DNA from 3 places in the Allobosea sp. NPDC055594 genome. Region 3 is predicted to be linked to each of the others. Evidence: predicted binding sites of a transcription regulator. Region 3 holds the regulator's gene; each other region holds the start of a gene.
What was found. The regulator LexA, encoded in region 3, represses DNA repair genes until DNA is damaged. The targets are predictions, from matches to a motif close to TGTTCNNNNTGTGTTCNG.
Positions count from the first base shown of each region.

Region 1: the regulator LexA is predicted to act here: its motif matches at 2,461-2,478, upstream of ACWGRX_RS06640 (ImuA family protein).
Region 2: the regulator LexA is predicted to act here: its motif matches at 3,115-3,132, upstream of uvrA (excinuclease ABC subunit UvrA).

Region 1 is NZ_JBSHIO010000002.1:583,422-588,442, forward strand. Features, by position in the region: gene ACWGRX_RS06630 (error-prone DNA polymerase) at 1-174, opposite strand, end outside; gene ACWGRX_RS06635 (Y-family DNA polymerase) at 171-1,718, opposite strand; gene ACWGRX_RS06640 (ImuA family protein) at 1,624-2,454, opposite strand; gene ACWGRX_RS06645 (DUF808 domain-containing protein) at 2,675-3,673, shown strand; gene ACWGRX_RS06650 (bestrophin-like domain) at 3,781-4,527, shown strand; gene ACWGRX_RS06655 (AEC family transporter) at 4,663-5,021, shown strand, end outside.
Region 2 is NZ_JBSHIO010000001.1:130,130-135,150, forward strand. Features, by position in the region: gene uvrA (excinuclease ABC subunit UvrA) at 38-3,013, opposite strand; gene ACWGRX_RS00685 (MFS transporter) at 3,156-4,334, opposite strand; gene ACWGRX_RS00690 (GNAT family N-acetyltransferase) at 4,515-5,021, opposite strand, start outside.
Region 3 is NZ_JBSHIO010000001.1:539,996-545,016, forward strand. Features, by position in the region: gene gltX (glutamate--tRNA ligase) at 1-381, opposite strand, end outside; gene ACWGRX_RS02525 (ComEC/Rec2 family competence protein) at 631-2,817, shown strand; gene lexA (transcriptional repressor LexA) at 2,811-3,542, opposite strand; gene lpxB (lipid-A-disaccharide synthase) at 3,819-4,997, opposite strand; gene ACWGRX_RS02540 (LpxI family protein) at 4,994-5,021, opposite strand, start outside.

The sequences.
Region 1 (5,021 bases), on a different contig from region 3:
CAGATCGCGCAGCGCGCTCCAGGCCCGCACCACGCCGGCCACGGTGTTCCGGTCGGCGATGCCGAGGCCGGCCTGACCGAGCAGCAGCGCGGTCATGACCAGGTTCGGCCCGGGCGAGGCGCCGCGCAGGAAGGAGAAATTCGTCGCGGCGACGGGCTCGGCGTAAGTCGTCATGCGAACAGCCCGTGCAGGAACCAGCGTGGCTGGACGCTCTCGCGATCGTAGAGCCCGGCGCGGAACAGCCAGAAGCGGCGCCCCTGCGCATCCTCGACGCGGTAGTAATCGCGCGTCGGCTCGTCCGGCCCGTCGCGCCACCATTCCGGCGCGATCCGCTCCGGCCCCTCGGCGCGGGCGATCTCGTGCAGCACCCGGCGCCAGCGAAAGCGCAGAGGTGGGCCGTCCGGCACCTCGGCGAGCGTCTCGACCGGCTGCGGCGGCTCGAAGAGCTGGAGCGGCCGCGCCGGCGGTTCGCCCGCTTCGGGCTCCGGCCAGGGCTGCATCTCGGATGGCGCGCCGACGGCCGGGACCATCCCCGCTTCCCGCTCGGGATGGTGGGAGTTGCGCGCGACGAAGCGCAGCACCCGGTCACGGCCGAAGCGGGCGCCGAGCCGGTCGACCAGATCGGCCACCGCCTCCTCCTCGACGGCGCGCCCGTCAAGGCTCGCCTGCGGCGTCCCGAGCGGCTCGCAAACCGGCACGGCGAGGCGGATCGCATCGAAGCCGAAACCGGGATCGAGCGGGTCCGCCAGCGTGTCGATGCGTTCGCGGTAGAGCCGCAATATGGCGGCGGGATCGCGCGAGGGACGACCGGTCTCGAGGGACATGCGCCGGACGGCGCCGTCGCTGCGGAAGAAGCTGATCTCGAAGGCGCGCCCGCCCTCGCCGCGCTGATCGAGAATGCGGGCGGCCTCGTCGAGCAAATGCCGCAGGATCGCCTCCAGCCCATCGGTATCCTGCAGCGGCTCGGGGAAATGCCGCTCGACCATGCAATCGGGCGGCGGCCGCAAGGGCGTGATGCGAATATCCTCATGGCCGAGGATGCGTTGCAGGCGCCTGGCGAGGGCCTCGCCGAAGCGGGCGGACAGCGTGCCCGAAGGACGGGCAGTGAGATCGGCGAGCGTCTTCAGCCCGGCCCGTGACAGAGCAAGAATAACCTCGGGCGGCGCCTCCAGGGCGGCGACCGGCAGGAGCCGGGTGCGCTCCGTATCGCCGCCCGGCGGGGAGACGGCGCAATCGCCGAAGCGGGCGAGCGCGCGCGCCGCCTCGGGCGTACCGGCGATGCTGGCGCGAAGCTGGAGGCCGAGCCGGCGCAGCCGGATGCCGATCTCCTGGCGCAATGCTGCCTCGCCGCCGAAGAGATGGGCGCAGCCGCTGATGTCGAGCACCAGCCCATGCGGCGGATCGAGCGCAACCAGCGGGGTGAAACGGTCGCAAAGCCCGGCAAGGCGTTCGAGAAAGCGCGCATCGGCGGCGGGATCGGCCTCGGCGATGGCGAGATCGGGAATGCGGGCGCGGGCATCGGCGAGGGTCAGGCCGCGGGTCAGGCCGAGCGCGACGGCTCGCCGGTCGCAATCGGCGAGCCTGAGCGCACCGCCCTCCTTCTCGACCAGGACGAGCGGCCGCTCATCCAGCCCGGCGCCAGGCGGGAGCGCCCTCTGCCGATGCAGCCGGTCGCTCGCCAGGAAGGGAAACCAGAGGGCGAGATAGCGGCGCTGCATCGCTTCGGCCTCCATCCTCCCGGCTCCATTCCTGGAAAGATCGTTGCTCACGGTTCCACTCCACACGCCACTCACACTCACCGAGGCCGCCGCGATGGCGCAGCAGCCTCAAACTGAAGGCCGGATCGCCCGGCGCATTGGCCTCGCGCGGCCGCGACGGCAGGGCCCGCACCAGCCAGCGGGTCGTCGCCGCGCTGGGCGCCGGCTCAGGAGAGACCCGCAGGAGCAGGGTCATGACGCCGGAAGCCTCGGCTGCCAGAGCAAGGCGCCGGCTGGCGGTCAGATCGAGCTGGCGCGGCTCGCCCCAGGGCTCGATCAGCGCCGCGCCGAGCGCCGAACAGCGGGCCGCCTCGGCCCCGGCGCGCAACACGCCCTCGGCATCGCGGGCCCGCACCAGCAGAACCTGCGCGGGGTCGAGGCCGAGTTCGGCGAGGCCGGACGGGTGCAGCCGGCCGGCCTCGGCCGCCAGAAAATCCTGCCGAACCCAGAGCAGCGGCCGCGCCCCCGCGGCCCGCAGGGCCAGCGCCGCGGCGAAGCCGGTCGCGGCGGGCAGATCGGCCCCGCCGGACGCATAGACCTCGTGCAGGGCGGCCCGGGCGACGCCACCGCCCAGCGGCTCATCCAGCCCCGCCATGCCGAAACCGACCCGCTCCACCGGCGCGAGCTCGCGCGCCAGCCCCGCCAGAGCGAGGCTTTGCCGGAGACTGGCCAACGCGGAGGAAGGGATGTCGGGCATGAAAAATGTTCACTATTTGTTCCGACACAAAACCACTCCCAAACTCTGCCGGAGTCAAGCCCGGATATGCGGCCCGCTCCTTGCCAGAAAGGCGAGACATGGCAGGAATCGCCTCCCAGCCGGCCGAACTGTCGCCAATCGCAGGTTTTCTGTCATATCAAGGAAATGCCGATCGGCTTGCTGCGAGGCAGGCACGCCCGCCGCCTTCCCGGGGACAGAGATGAGCTCAGGACTGTTCGCGCTTCTCGACGACATCGCCGGCCTCGCCAAGGTCGCGGCCGCCGCGCTCGACGATGCGGCGGGCCAGGCGACCAAGGCGGGCGCCAAAGCTGCGGGCATCGTCATCGACGATGCGGCCGTGACGCCGCGCTATGCCGTCGGCTTCTCGGCCGATCGCGAGCTGCCGATCATCGGCAAGATCGCCCTCGGCTCACTCAAGAACAAGCTCATCTTCCTGCTGCCGGCGGCTTTGGTGCTGAGCTTCATCGCGCCCTGGGCGATCACGCCGCTCCTGATGGCAGGCGGCGCCTATCTCTGCTTCGAGGGCTTCGCGAAGGTCTACGAGCTCGTCATGCCGCATGCCGGGCACGAGGCGGTGCAGGGCGAAGCCACGGCCGAAATCCTCGATGCCACGCAGCTCGAGGCACAGAAGATCTCAAGCGCGATCAAGACCGATTTCATCCTCTCCGCCGAGATCATGGCGATCACGCTCGCGACCGTCACCGCCTCGTCCTACTGGACGCAGGCCCTGGTGCTTGCCGTGGTCGGCCTCGGCATGACCCTGCTGGTCTATGGCGCCGTCGCCCTGATCGTGAAGGCGGACGATGCAGGCGCCGCGATGGCGCGCACCGGCAAGCCGCTGATCCGGCCGATCGGCCGCGGCCTCGTCCTCGGCATGCCGCATTTCCTGAAAGCGCTGAGCGCAGTCGGCACCGCCGCGATGCTCTGGGTCGGCGGCGGCATCATCATCCACGGCCTCGCCGGCTACGGCCTCGACGGGATCGAGCACGCCATTCACGGCGTCGCGGTGGCGGTCGGGCAGGCCGTCCCGGCGGCGTCCGGCCTGCTGGAATGGCTGACCACTGCCGGCGCCTCGGCCGTGTTCGGGCTTGCGATCGGCGGGCTCTGCCTCGTCGGCATGCATTTCGTCGTCGAGCCGGCCCTCAGGATCTGGCGCGGCAGGGCGGCGAAGACCGCCGGCGCCGCGGCGAGGAAGTAGTCCAGCCGGCGGAAGCCCTGGCGGGCAGCACTTCGCTACCCAAACGACCACTACCGTGCCCTTGGCTCGCCGAATAATCTCACGCCACAGACATGCGGGGAAAGAGCATGACTCCGTTCCTGGTCGGCGCCGTCGCGTTCATCTTCGTGTTCGGCGCAGCAGCCGGCGGAATGCTGCTGCGCGCGCGCCTGCAGGATCATCATCTCTCCCCCGACTCCCGGGAGTTGATCAAGCTCGCCACTGCCATCATCGGAACCCTGTCCGCGATCGCGCTCGGCCTGCTGATCGCCTCGGCGAAACGCTCCTTCGACGAAGCCGGGACCGAGCTCAGAACCTCGGCGGCCCATGTCGTGCTCCTCGACCGGACGATGGCCCAATACGGGCCGGAGACGAAGCCGCTGCGCGTCGCCCTGCGACAGAGCCTCGAGACGAGGCTGAACGAGCTCAAAGATGAACGCGAGGGGCTGCTGCATGAGGGCCTCGACGTCGAGCCCATCCAGATCGGGCTCAGGCATCTCGTACCGGCCAATGACGGACAGCGCTGGCTTCAGGCCCGAGCCCTCCAGCTCAGCGGACAGATCTCGGAAATGAGGTGGCAGCGGCCGGAAACCGAGACCGGCGGCTTCCCAGGCATCTTCATCATCATCCTCGTCTTCTGGCTCGCTTTGCTCTTCGCCTCCTTCGGCCTGCTGAGCCCGGGAAATGCCACGGTCGTGGTGACGCTGTTAGGCTCGGCCTTGTCGGTGACGGCAGCACTGGTGCTGATCATCGACATGGACCACCCCTATCTCGGCTTCATCCGCGTCTCCGACCTGCCGCTCCAGCTCGCGCTCGCACGTCTCGGCCAGCCCTGATCCGCATCGCAGCCGCCGGTATTCCGCCTCCCCCCGCAAACATGCCGGGCGCCATGCATGGGCAGGGGCCGTCATCCCCACGCAAATCTGCTAGCTCCTCGCCCGAGGTCCAACGCACGGACCGCCGGACCTGTCATGCTGCAATTCCTCGCCACCAGCACGCCCTTCTTCGCCGTGATCGGGCTCGGTGCCCTCTCCGCCTGGCGCGGCCTGTTCGGCAGCGATGCGGTCCGGGTGCTCAACACCTATGCCTTCATGGTGGCGACGCCGGCGATGGTGCTCCGGGTGATGTCGCGCCAGCCGATCGCCGAGCTCTGGAACGGGGTGTTCTTCGCCGCCCTGGCCCTGCTCGGCATCGTGGGGATGGGCCTCGGCATCCTTGTGGCGCGCCGCTTTTTCGGGATGCCCTTCCCCAATGCGGTCTCGCGCGGCCAGAGCCTGGTCGGCGGCAATTTCGCCTTCCTCGGCATTCCCCTGATGCTGGCCTTCCTCGG
Region 2 (5,021 bases), 410 kb from region 3:
CAGCGGCCGCTAGCTTTCCCAAATAGAACGGCGGAAATTACTCCGCCGCCTGTCTTGCCCCCTTGCCCTTCAACGGCCGCCGCTCCAGCACCTCCTTGAGGAAGCGCGCGGTGTGGCCCTTGCCGATGCGGACGACATCCTCCGGCGTGCCTTGCGCCACGACCTCGCCGCCGCCGTCGCCGCCTTCGGGGCCCATGTCGATGATCCAGTCGGCGGTCTTGATCACTTCGAGATTGTGCTCGATCACCACCACGGAATTGCCCTGCTCGACCAGCTCGTGCAGCACCTCCATCAGCTTGGCGACGTCGTGGAAGTGCAGGCCGGTGGTCGGCTCGTCGAGGATGTAGAGGGTGCGGCCGGTGGCGCGCTTTGAGAGCTCCTTGGAGAGCTTGACGCGCTGCGCCTCGCCGCCCGAGAGCGTCGTCGCCTGCTGGCCGACCTTGACATAGTCGAGCCCGACGCGGGCGAGCGTCACCATCTTATCGCGGATCGAGGGCACGACCTTGAACAGGTCCTTGGCCTCCTCGACCGTCATGTCGAGCACGTCGGCGATCGAGCGCTCGCGGTATTTCACCTCGAGCGTCTCGCGGTCATAGCGCTTGCCCTTGCAGACATCGCAGGTGACGTAGACGTCCGGCAGGAAGTGCATCTCGATCTTGATGACGCCGTCGCCCTGGCAGGCCTCGCAGCGGCCGCCCTTCACGTTGAAGCTGAACCTGCCTGCTTGATAGCCGCGCGCCTTGGCCTCGGGCAGGCCGGCGAACCATTCGCGGATCGGCGTGAAGGCGCCGGTATAGGTCGCCGGGTTGGAGCGCGGCGTGCGGCCGATCGGCGACTGGTCGATGTCGATGACCTTGTCGAGATGCTCCATGCCCTCGATGCGCTCATGCGGGGCAGGGTGCTCGATCGAGCCGTTGAGCTTGCGCGCGATCGCCTTGTAGAGCGTGTCGATGACCAGCGTCGACTTGCCGCCGCCCGACACGCCGGTGATGCAGGTGAACAGGCCGAGCGGGATGTCGACGTTGACGTCCTTGAGGTTGTTGCCGCGGGCGCCGACGATCTTCAGGCTCCGGCCCTTCTGCGGCTTGCGGCGCTTGCCGGGCACCGCGACGCTCATCTCGCCGGTGAGGTATTTGCCGGTGAGCGAGTTCGGGTCACTGAGGATGTCCTGCGGCGTGCCCTTGGCGATGATCTCGCCGCCATGGATGCCGGCGCCGGGGCCGACATCGACGACATAGTCGGCGGTAAGGATCGCGTCCTCGTCATGCTCGACGACGATCACGGTGTTGCCGAGGTCGCGCAGGCGGCGCAGCGTGCCGAGCAGGCGCTCATTGTCGCGCTGGTGCAGGCCGATCGAGGGCTCGTCCAGCACATAGAGCACGCCGGTTAGGCCGGAGCCGATCTGGCTGGCGAGGCGGATGCGCTGGCTCTCGCCGCCCGAAAGCGTGCCGGAGGCGCGGGCGAGGGTGAGGTATTCGAGCCCGACATCGAGCAGGAAGGTCAGCCGGTCGCGAATCTCCTTCAGGATGCGCGGGGCGATCTCGTTCTGCTTCTTCGAGAGCCGCTCGGGCAGGGCGCTGACCCAGGCGAGCGCGTCCTTGACCGAAAGCCGCGAGACCTCGCCGATATGGCGCATGTCGATCTTGACCGCCAGCGCCTCGGGCTTCAGGCGAAACCCGTTGCACGCCGCGCACGGCGTCTCCGACATGAAGCGGCCGATCTCCTCACGGGCCCAGTCGCTCTCGGTCTCCTTCCAGCGCCGCTCCATATTGGTGATCACGCCCTCGAAGGGCTTCTTCACCTCATAGGCGCGCAGGCCGTCATTATAGGCCATGCGCACGGCCTCGGTGCCGGTGCCGAACAGGATGGCGTCGCGGGCGCTCTGCGGCAGCTCACTCCAAGGCTTGGTCGTCGAGAAGCCGAAATGCTTCGCCAGCGCATCGAGCGTCTGGCCGTAATAGGGCGAGGTCGACTTGGCCCAGGGCGCGATCGCGCCCTTCTTCAGCGAGAGCGAATGGTCCGGGACTATCATCTCCGGGTCGATCCGCATCTCGTGGCCGAGGCCGTCGCAGGCCGGGCAGGCGCCGAACGGGTTGTTGAACGAGAACAGCCGCGGCTCGATCTCGGGGATGGTGAAGCCGGAGACCGGGCAGGCGAATTTCGAGGAGAAGGTGACGCGCTTGGCCTCGCCATTCTCCTCCTTCTCGTCGGCATATTCGAAGACCGCGATGCCCTCGGCGAGGTCGAGCGCCTGCTCCAGCGAGTCGGCGAGGCGGGCGCCGAGATCGGGCCGGATCACGATGCGGTCGACGACGACGTCGATGTCGTGCTTGAACTTCTTGTCGAGCGCAGGCGCGTCCGCGATCTCGTAGAACTCGCCATTGACCTTGACGCGCTGGAAGCCGCGCTTCAGCCACTCTGCCATCTCCTTGCGGAACTCGCCCTTGCGGCCGCGCACCACCGGCGCCAGCAGGTAGCCGCGCGTCTTCTCCGGCAGCTCGACCAGCCGGTCGACCATCTGCTGTACGGTCTGGCTCTCGATCGGCAGGCCGGTCGCCGGCGAATAGGGGATGCCGGCGCGCGCCCAGAGCAGGCGCATATAGTCGTGGATCTCGGTGACGGTGCCGACGGTCGAGCGCGGGTTCTTCGAGGTGGTCTTCTGCTCGATCGAGATCGCCGGCGAGAGCCCGTCGATCTGGTCGACATCGGGCTTCTGCATCATCTCGAGGAACTGGCGGGCATAGGCCGAGAGCGACTCGACATAGCGGCGCTGGCCCTCCGCATAGATCGTGTCGAAGGCGAGCGAGGATTTTCCGGAGCCGGAAAGCCCGGTGAACACCACCAGCTTGTCGCGCGGAATCGCGAGGTCGACATTCTTGAGATTGTGCTCGCGCGCGCCGCGCACGGAGATGACGCGGGCATTCCGATCGGCCGCCGAGTCCTGTGCGGACTTGCGGTCGAACATGTCTTCCAGCGTCGCGGCCTGTTCGGCGAGCGTGGTCTTGCGGGCCATGGTGGTGTCCGATTGAGCTTTAGCCGTACAGATAGGGCAATCGCCGGGCCGTGCCAGTGCAGCTGGGCGAGAGGCGGGCATGAGTAGCACGCAGCCGCCGATGTTGCTGCATTGTTCTTGTCGCGCTTGCTGACAGGCGCTGTCAGGAGCGTGGCAGGCTGCGGAAGCGTCGCCTGAGCAGGATCGCCGAGACCAGCATGGCGAGCGCCAGCGTCCCCGACAGGATCAGCGCCGCCGAGGCGCCATAGCGCTCGATCAGCAGCGCGTAGCCGAGCGGCGAGGCGGCCGAGAGGAAGAAGCCGGGCGCCAACAGCCTGCCGACATAGGCCCCATAGCTCTTCGGGTCGAACAGCATCAGCGGCAGCGTGCCGCGCGTGATCGTCAGCACGCCATTGCCGGCCCCATAGCAGAAGGCGAAGGCCAGCGCCGCGATGGCGCTGGCCCCGCCGGCGAGGCCGAGGACGAAGCAGAGCGGCAGGACGAGGCAGGCGACGAGGTTGAGGTTGAACGGACTGGTCCGCGCGCCGAACAGGACTTCGCCGAGCCGCGCCAGCGACTGGCCGATGCCGCGGGTCGAGCCGATCCAGACCGCGGCCGCGGCCGGCAGGCCGAGTCCGGCGAGGATGCCGATCATATGGGCGGACATGCCGGCATTGAGGACGCCGGCGAAGGTGACGATCAGCGCGTAGAGCAGGCCGGCGAAGCGGGTATCGGCCGGGCTGAGCGTGACGACGGTCTTTGCTGCGGCCGCGTCGGACAAGGGCCGCGCCGAGGCAGTCGGCAGCGTCAGGTGCAGTGGCAAGGTGAGCAGCGCGAAGCCGGCATAGGCGATCAGCGCGCCGCGCCAGCCGAATTGTTCGGCGAGCGCATGGCCGAGCGGCCAGAACACGGTCGAGGCCAGGCCGCCGAGCAGGGTGATCTGGGCGATCGGCCGGCGCGCGGCGCTGCCGCCGATGCGGGCCAGGGCGGCGAAGGCGGCATCGTAGAGGCTCAGCCGCATGGCGAGGCCGAGGCATATCCAGGCGGCGTAGTAGGCGGCGATCGTGTGAGCGTAGGCGAGGCCGAGGCAGCCGGCGGCGGTGAGCAGCGATCCCAGGCACATCACGGTGCGGCCGCCATGACGGTCGATCAGCCGGCCGACTGCGCCGGAGGTCAAACCCATCACCAGCAGGCCGGCAGAGAGCCCGCCATGGATGATCGCCTGCGACCAGCCAAGCTCCTTGCCGATCAGCTCACCGAAGGCGCCGACCAGATAATAGGAGACGCCCCAGGAGATGAGCTGCGCCAGCCCGAGGCAGAAGACGGTGCGGTGGGAGATCATCGTGGATTCATTGACGGCAGCAAGCAGTCGCGCTCGCCCTGGCGCGGTCATCCCGGACAAGCGGCAAAGCCGCGCCGATCCGGGATCCATGCCTGAACCTCCATCGGAAGCGCTCCGTCATGGATCCCGGATTTCCGCTTCGCTCCGTCCGGGATGACATGCACTGTCTGTGGAGAAACACTATCTCGCTCCGCCGGGCAGCGTCTGGTCTCCCGGTCCGAGGCTGCGCTGCATCAGCACGGTGTCGACCCAGCGGCCGAGCTTGAAGCCGGCCGAGCGCAAGGTGCCGACCGGCTCGAAGCCGAAGCGGCGATGCAAGCCGATCGAGCCGGCATTGCCGCTGTCGCCGATCACCGCCAGCATCTGGCGCCAGGGGCCGGCCTCGCAACGGGCGATCAGCGCGCCGAGCAGCGAACCGCCGATGCCGCGGCCGGCCTGTCCCTCTGCGACGTAGACCGAGTCCTCGATGGTGTGGCGATAGGCCGGGCGAGGGCGGTAGAGGCTGGCATAGCTGTAGCCGACGACGCGGCCATCGAGCTCGGCGGCAAGATAAGGCAGGCCGAGCCCGAGCACCGCCTGCCGGCGCGCCAGCATCTCCTCGATGCTCGGCGGCGTCTCCTCGAAGCTGGCAAGGCCGTGCAGGACATGGTGGCTGTAGATCGCCTGGATCGCGGCCATATCCGCCTC
Region 3 (5,021 bases):
CCAGCGCCCGTCATAGCGCATCGGCCGGCCCTCGGCCTTGGCCTTCTCGCGCATCTCGTCGAGTTCCTGCGGGGTCGCATAGCAATAATAGGCCTTGCCGGCTGCGAGCATCTGCTCGGCGACCTCGCGATGCCGGGCGGCACGCTGAAACTGGTAGACGGTCTGCCCGTCCCAATCGAGGCCGAGCCAGGACAGGCCATCGAGAATCGCGGCGATGGCGGCGTCGGTCGAGCGTTCGCGATCGGTATCCTCGATGCGCAGCAGCATCTTGCCGCCATGGCGGCGGGCATAGAGCCAGTTGAACAGGGCGGTGCGGGCGCCACCGATATGGAGGAATCCGGTAGGCGACGGCGCAAAGCGCGTGACGACCTCATCGCTCATGAAGAAGGACTCCGACGGAACGGGCGGATGAAGGGCGAGAGCCGGCTCATGGGCGGTCTCGGCCGGGGCTGACAACCGGCGCGGTCGCTGTAACATGGCTTTGCGGCCGCCGTTAAGCGTCTTCCTGTTCCGGTGGCGAAAGGGAGGCCGATGCTTTCCGCACCGCCCGGGCGTCGCCGAAAGGCCTCCGCGCGCGCCCTCGCCTGGCGGGGCGGGGCAAGGTGGGCGTATCGGCTGTCGCTGAGCCCGGTGTGGAGCCCGTCGAACTGGTACACCCCGCTCCGCGCCATGCTCGAAACCGAGATCGAGCGGCGGCGTCTCTTCAACTGGTTTCCCGTGCCGCTCGGGCTCGGCGTCATCCTGTATTTCCTCGCCGATCGCGAGCCGAGCCCGGCGGCGCCGCTGGCCGGCCTTGCCCTGTCCGCGCTCGCCGCGCTGCTATTGCGCCACAGGCGCCGCGTCATGCTCGTCTGCATCGCGCTAGGCGCACTCTTTGCCGGCTTCGGCGCCGGAGCCTGGCGGGCGGCGAGCATCGCGGCACCGGCGCTCTCCCGGTTCCATGTCGGCAAGCTCACCGGTTTCGTCGAGACGCTGGAGCAGCGCGAGAAGGGCGTCCGTCTGGTCGTCCTGGTCACCGCCCTGCCGGGCGTCGAACCGCAGCAGCGCCCAAGGCGCGTCCGCGTCAGCACCACCGCGACGACCTTGAAGCCCGGCGATCACATCATGGCGACCGCGCGGCTCCTGCCGCCGCCTGGACCGGCGCGTCCCGGCGGCTATGACTTCGCCCGCGACGCCTTCTTCCGCGGCATCGGGGCGGTCGGCAGCATTGCCGGAAAGGTCACGCTGGCACCGGCGCCTTCTCGGCCGTCGCGGCAGCTCGCCTGGAGCATCACCATCGACCAGGCGCGCAATGCGCTGACCGAGCGCATCGCCACGATCGGCGGCGGGCAGGCGGGCGCGATGGCGGCCGCCCTGGTCACCGGCAAGCGCGGCCTGATCACTGAGCCGACCAATGACGATCTGCGCGCCGCCGGCATCTACCACATCGTCTCGATCTCCGGCCTGCACATGGTTCTGGCGGCCGGCACGATCTTCTGGCTGGCGCGGGCGCTACTGGCGCTGTCGCCCGGCCTCACGCTCTTCTGGCCGATCAAGAAGCTTGCTGCGCTCGCCGCCATGTTCGGCGCCACCGCCTATTGCGTTTTCTCGGGCGCCGAGGTCGCGACGGTCCGCTCCTTGATCATGACCCTGGTGATGCTCGGCGCCATCCTGGTCGACCGGCCGGCCCTCAGCATGCGCAATCTCGCTCTCGCCGCGATCATCGTGCTGCTGCGAGAGCCCGAAGCGCTGCTCGGGCCGAGCTTCCAGATGTCCTTCGGCGCGGTCGCCGCGCTGATCGCCTTCGCCGAGCGCTGGCAGGAGCGCTCACCCGACCCGGCCGCTGCGAGCTGGTCCTGGCCCTTGCGGCCGCTCTGGCTCTCCGCGGTCGGCATCGTCGTCACCACCTTGCTGGCGACGGCGGCGACGGCACCCTTCGGAGTTTATCATTTCCAGACCTTCAACCCGTTCGGCCTGCTCGGCAACGCGCTCGCTTTGCCTTTCGTCTCGTTGATCGTCATGCCGGCCGCGGTCTTCGGCGTGCTGGCCTATCCCTTCGGGCTCGACTGGCCCGCCTGGGCCCTGATGGGCTGGGCCTCCGGCCTCGTCCTGCGGCTCGCCCACTGGGTTGCCGGGATCGAGCGCTCGACAGTGGTGCTGCCGGCCTTCGACGCCCTGGCGCTCGCCCTGTTCGCCCTGGCGCTGCTCTGGCTGACCTTGTGGACGACGGCCTTGCGCTACCTGGCGGCATTGCCGCTCTGCGCCGGTCTGGCGCTCGCCTCGGACCCGACGCGGCCGGACATCCTGATCGAGCGCGACGGTTCCGGCATTCTGGTACGCGGCCCCGAAGGGCGGCTCGTCCTCGCAGGCAAGCCGAGCCGTTTCGTCCTGGCGCAATGGCTCCATGCCGACGGGGATTCCCGCTCCCCGGACGATCCGGCCTTGCGAGAAGGCGCCGCCTGCGATGCGCGCGGCTGCGTGATCCGCCTCAGGGACGGCCGCAAAGTCGCCTACACTCGCGACCGCATCGCCATCGTCGAGGATTGCCTGCGCGCCGATCTCGTCGTGACGCCGCTCCATGCCAATGGCAGCTGCACCGCCCGACTGATCGATCGGGCTGCGCTCACGCGTGACGGAGCGACGGCGCTGGGCTCCTCGCCTGGCGGCAACTGGCGCGCCTACACCGCCGAGGACGCGACGCGCCTGCGGCCCTGGACCCGGGCCCGGCCTGCTCCCGTCGTCGCGCCTTCGTCACCGGAGCCGGGACGCGCCCCTGCCACCTCGCTGCCAGCCGCTGCAACGGCGGAGCAGGCAGAGGACACCAGCTTGCTTCAGTAGCGCCGCATCAGATTGACGAGCCGACCCTGGATCTTGACGCGATCCGGGCCGAGCACGCGGGTCTCGTAGGCCGGGTTGGCGGCCTCCAGGGCAATCGAGGAGCCGCGCTTGCGCAGGCGCTTCAGCGTCGCCTCCTCGTCATCGATCAGGGCGACGATGATGTCGCCGGTGTTGGCGGTGTCCTGCTTGCGAATGACGACGGTGTCACCGTCGAGAATGCCGGCCTCGATCATCGAATCGCCGCGGACCTCCAGCGCGTAGTGCTCGCCGCCGCCGAGCATGTCGGCCGGCATGGAGACGCTGTAGCTGCGATCCTGGATCGCCGAGATCGGCGTGCCAGCGGCGATTCGGCCCATCACCGGGATTGAAACGGTCGTGCGTCCGTTCTCCTCGGCGGTGGCAGGGCGCGGCTTGGCGAGGTTGGCGGCTGGGGCAGGCGGAGTCTGGCCGAGCCCGCCCTGCACGATGGACGGGCTGAAACGGGCGCGCTGCCCCGGCGCACCGCCGATTCCGTCCGGCATCTTGATGACTTCGAGCGCCCGGGCGCGGTTCGGTAGCCGGCGAATGAAGCCGCGCTCCTCCAGCGCCATGATCAACCGGTGAATGCCGGATTTGGAGCGCAGGTCGAGCGCATCCTTCATCTCGTCGAAGGAGGGCGGGACGCCGGATTCGCGCAGGCGTTCATGGATGAAGCGAAGCAGTTCGAACTGTTTGCGTGTCAGCATGATCTCGCCGCCCGGCCTTTCGCATCGGAATCGAAACAAAGCACGAACAACATACCTGTTCGCCATGTGTTCCGCAAGAGAGGTTCAGCACGGTCTTGCAAGGCGCGAAAGCTGTCCTTCTCCTTGCACGCGAAGCTTTGCGGAGAACAGGGCAGCAAGAAGAGACGGAGCGGCGATAGAGCTCAGGCCGGCGATTCCGGGCACGATGATGGCCGTCGCGGTAGTGGGCTTGACCGCCGCGGACTGCCGATCCGCGGCGAATTCGGCGATCCCGCGCTACGATGCCGGCTGCTGCCGCAGCAGCGCCAGCGCCGCATCGACGGCATTGGCGGCCGGACTCGGGCCGGCGCTGCGCATCCTGTGCTCGAGCGTGGCGAAACCGTCAAGCTGGCGGTCGCGCGCCGCACCGTCGCCGATCACCGCGGCGAGAGCCAGGGCCAGCGCGTCCGGCGTCACATCGTCCTGGATGAACTCGGGAACGACGTTCTCGCCGAGAATGAGGTTCGGCAGGATGACCGTCGGCAGCTTGATCAGGCGGCGGGCCAGCGCCGCCTCCCAGCCGGCACCACGATAGGCGGCGACGGTCGGCACCTGCGCCAGGGCGAGCTCGAGCGTCACCGTTCCGGAGGCGGCGAGTGCCGCGCGCGCCTGACGGAAGGCCGCGAGCTTGGCCGCCTCCCCCGTCACGATCTCGGGTTTCACGGGCCAGCTTGCGACGATCCCGGTAATGGCTTCGACCAGACGCGGCACGGCCGGCAAGACGAAGCGTGCCCGCGGCAGAGCCTGGGCGATACGCGCAATCGTCTCGCCGAAGGCGGGCATGAGGTGGCGGATCTCGGAGCCACGGCTACCCGGCAGCACGAGGATAAGCGGCTCCTGCGCGTCGGCCCGAACCCTGGCTTCATCCGGCCCGGGACGCAGCTCCGTTAGCCGCTCGATCAGCGGATGCCCGACATAGACCGTGTCGGGTCCGCCGAGACGCGCAAGCGCCTCCGGCTCGAAGGGCAGCAGCGCCAGGATCCTGTCGACATGCGGGCGCATGCGCCGCGCCCGGCCCTGGCGCCAGGCCCAGACGCTCGGGCAGACCCAGTGCGCGATCGGCACAGCAGGATTGAGCCGGCGCAGCTTCTTGTCGACGCGCAGGCTGAAGTCAGGCGCGTCGATCGTCAGCATCAGATCGGGCGCGAAGGCGGCAGCAGCCTGCGCCGCGTCAGAGATGCGACGCAGCAGCAATGGCAGGCGGGCGACGACCGGGCCGAAGCCCATCACCGCGATGTCCTCCTGGGGGAAGATGCTCGCCAAGCCTTCCGCCGCCAGAACCTCGCCTCCGACGCCGCGCAGATCGAGCGGGCGCCCTGCAAGCCGGTGGCGAAGCTGCTGCACGAAACGCGCACCGAGCGCGTCGCCAGAGGCCTCGCCAGCGACGACGAAAAGCCGGAAGGGCGGCGTGCTCAAGGCACGCCCTCGATGAAGATGCCC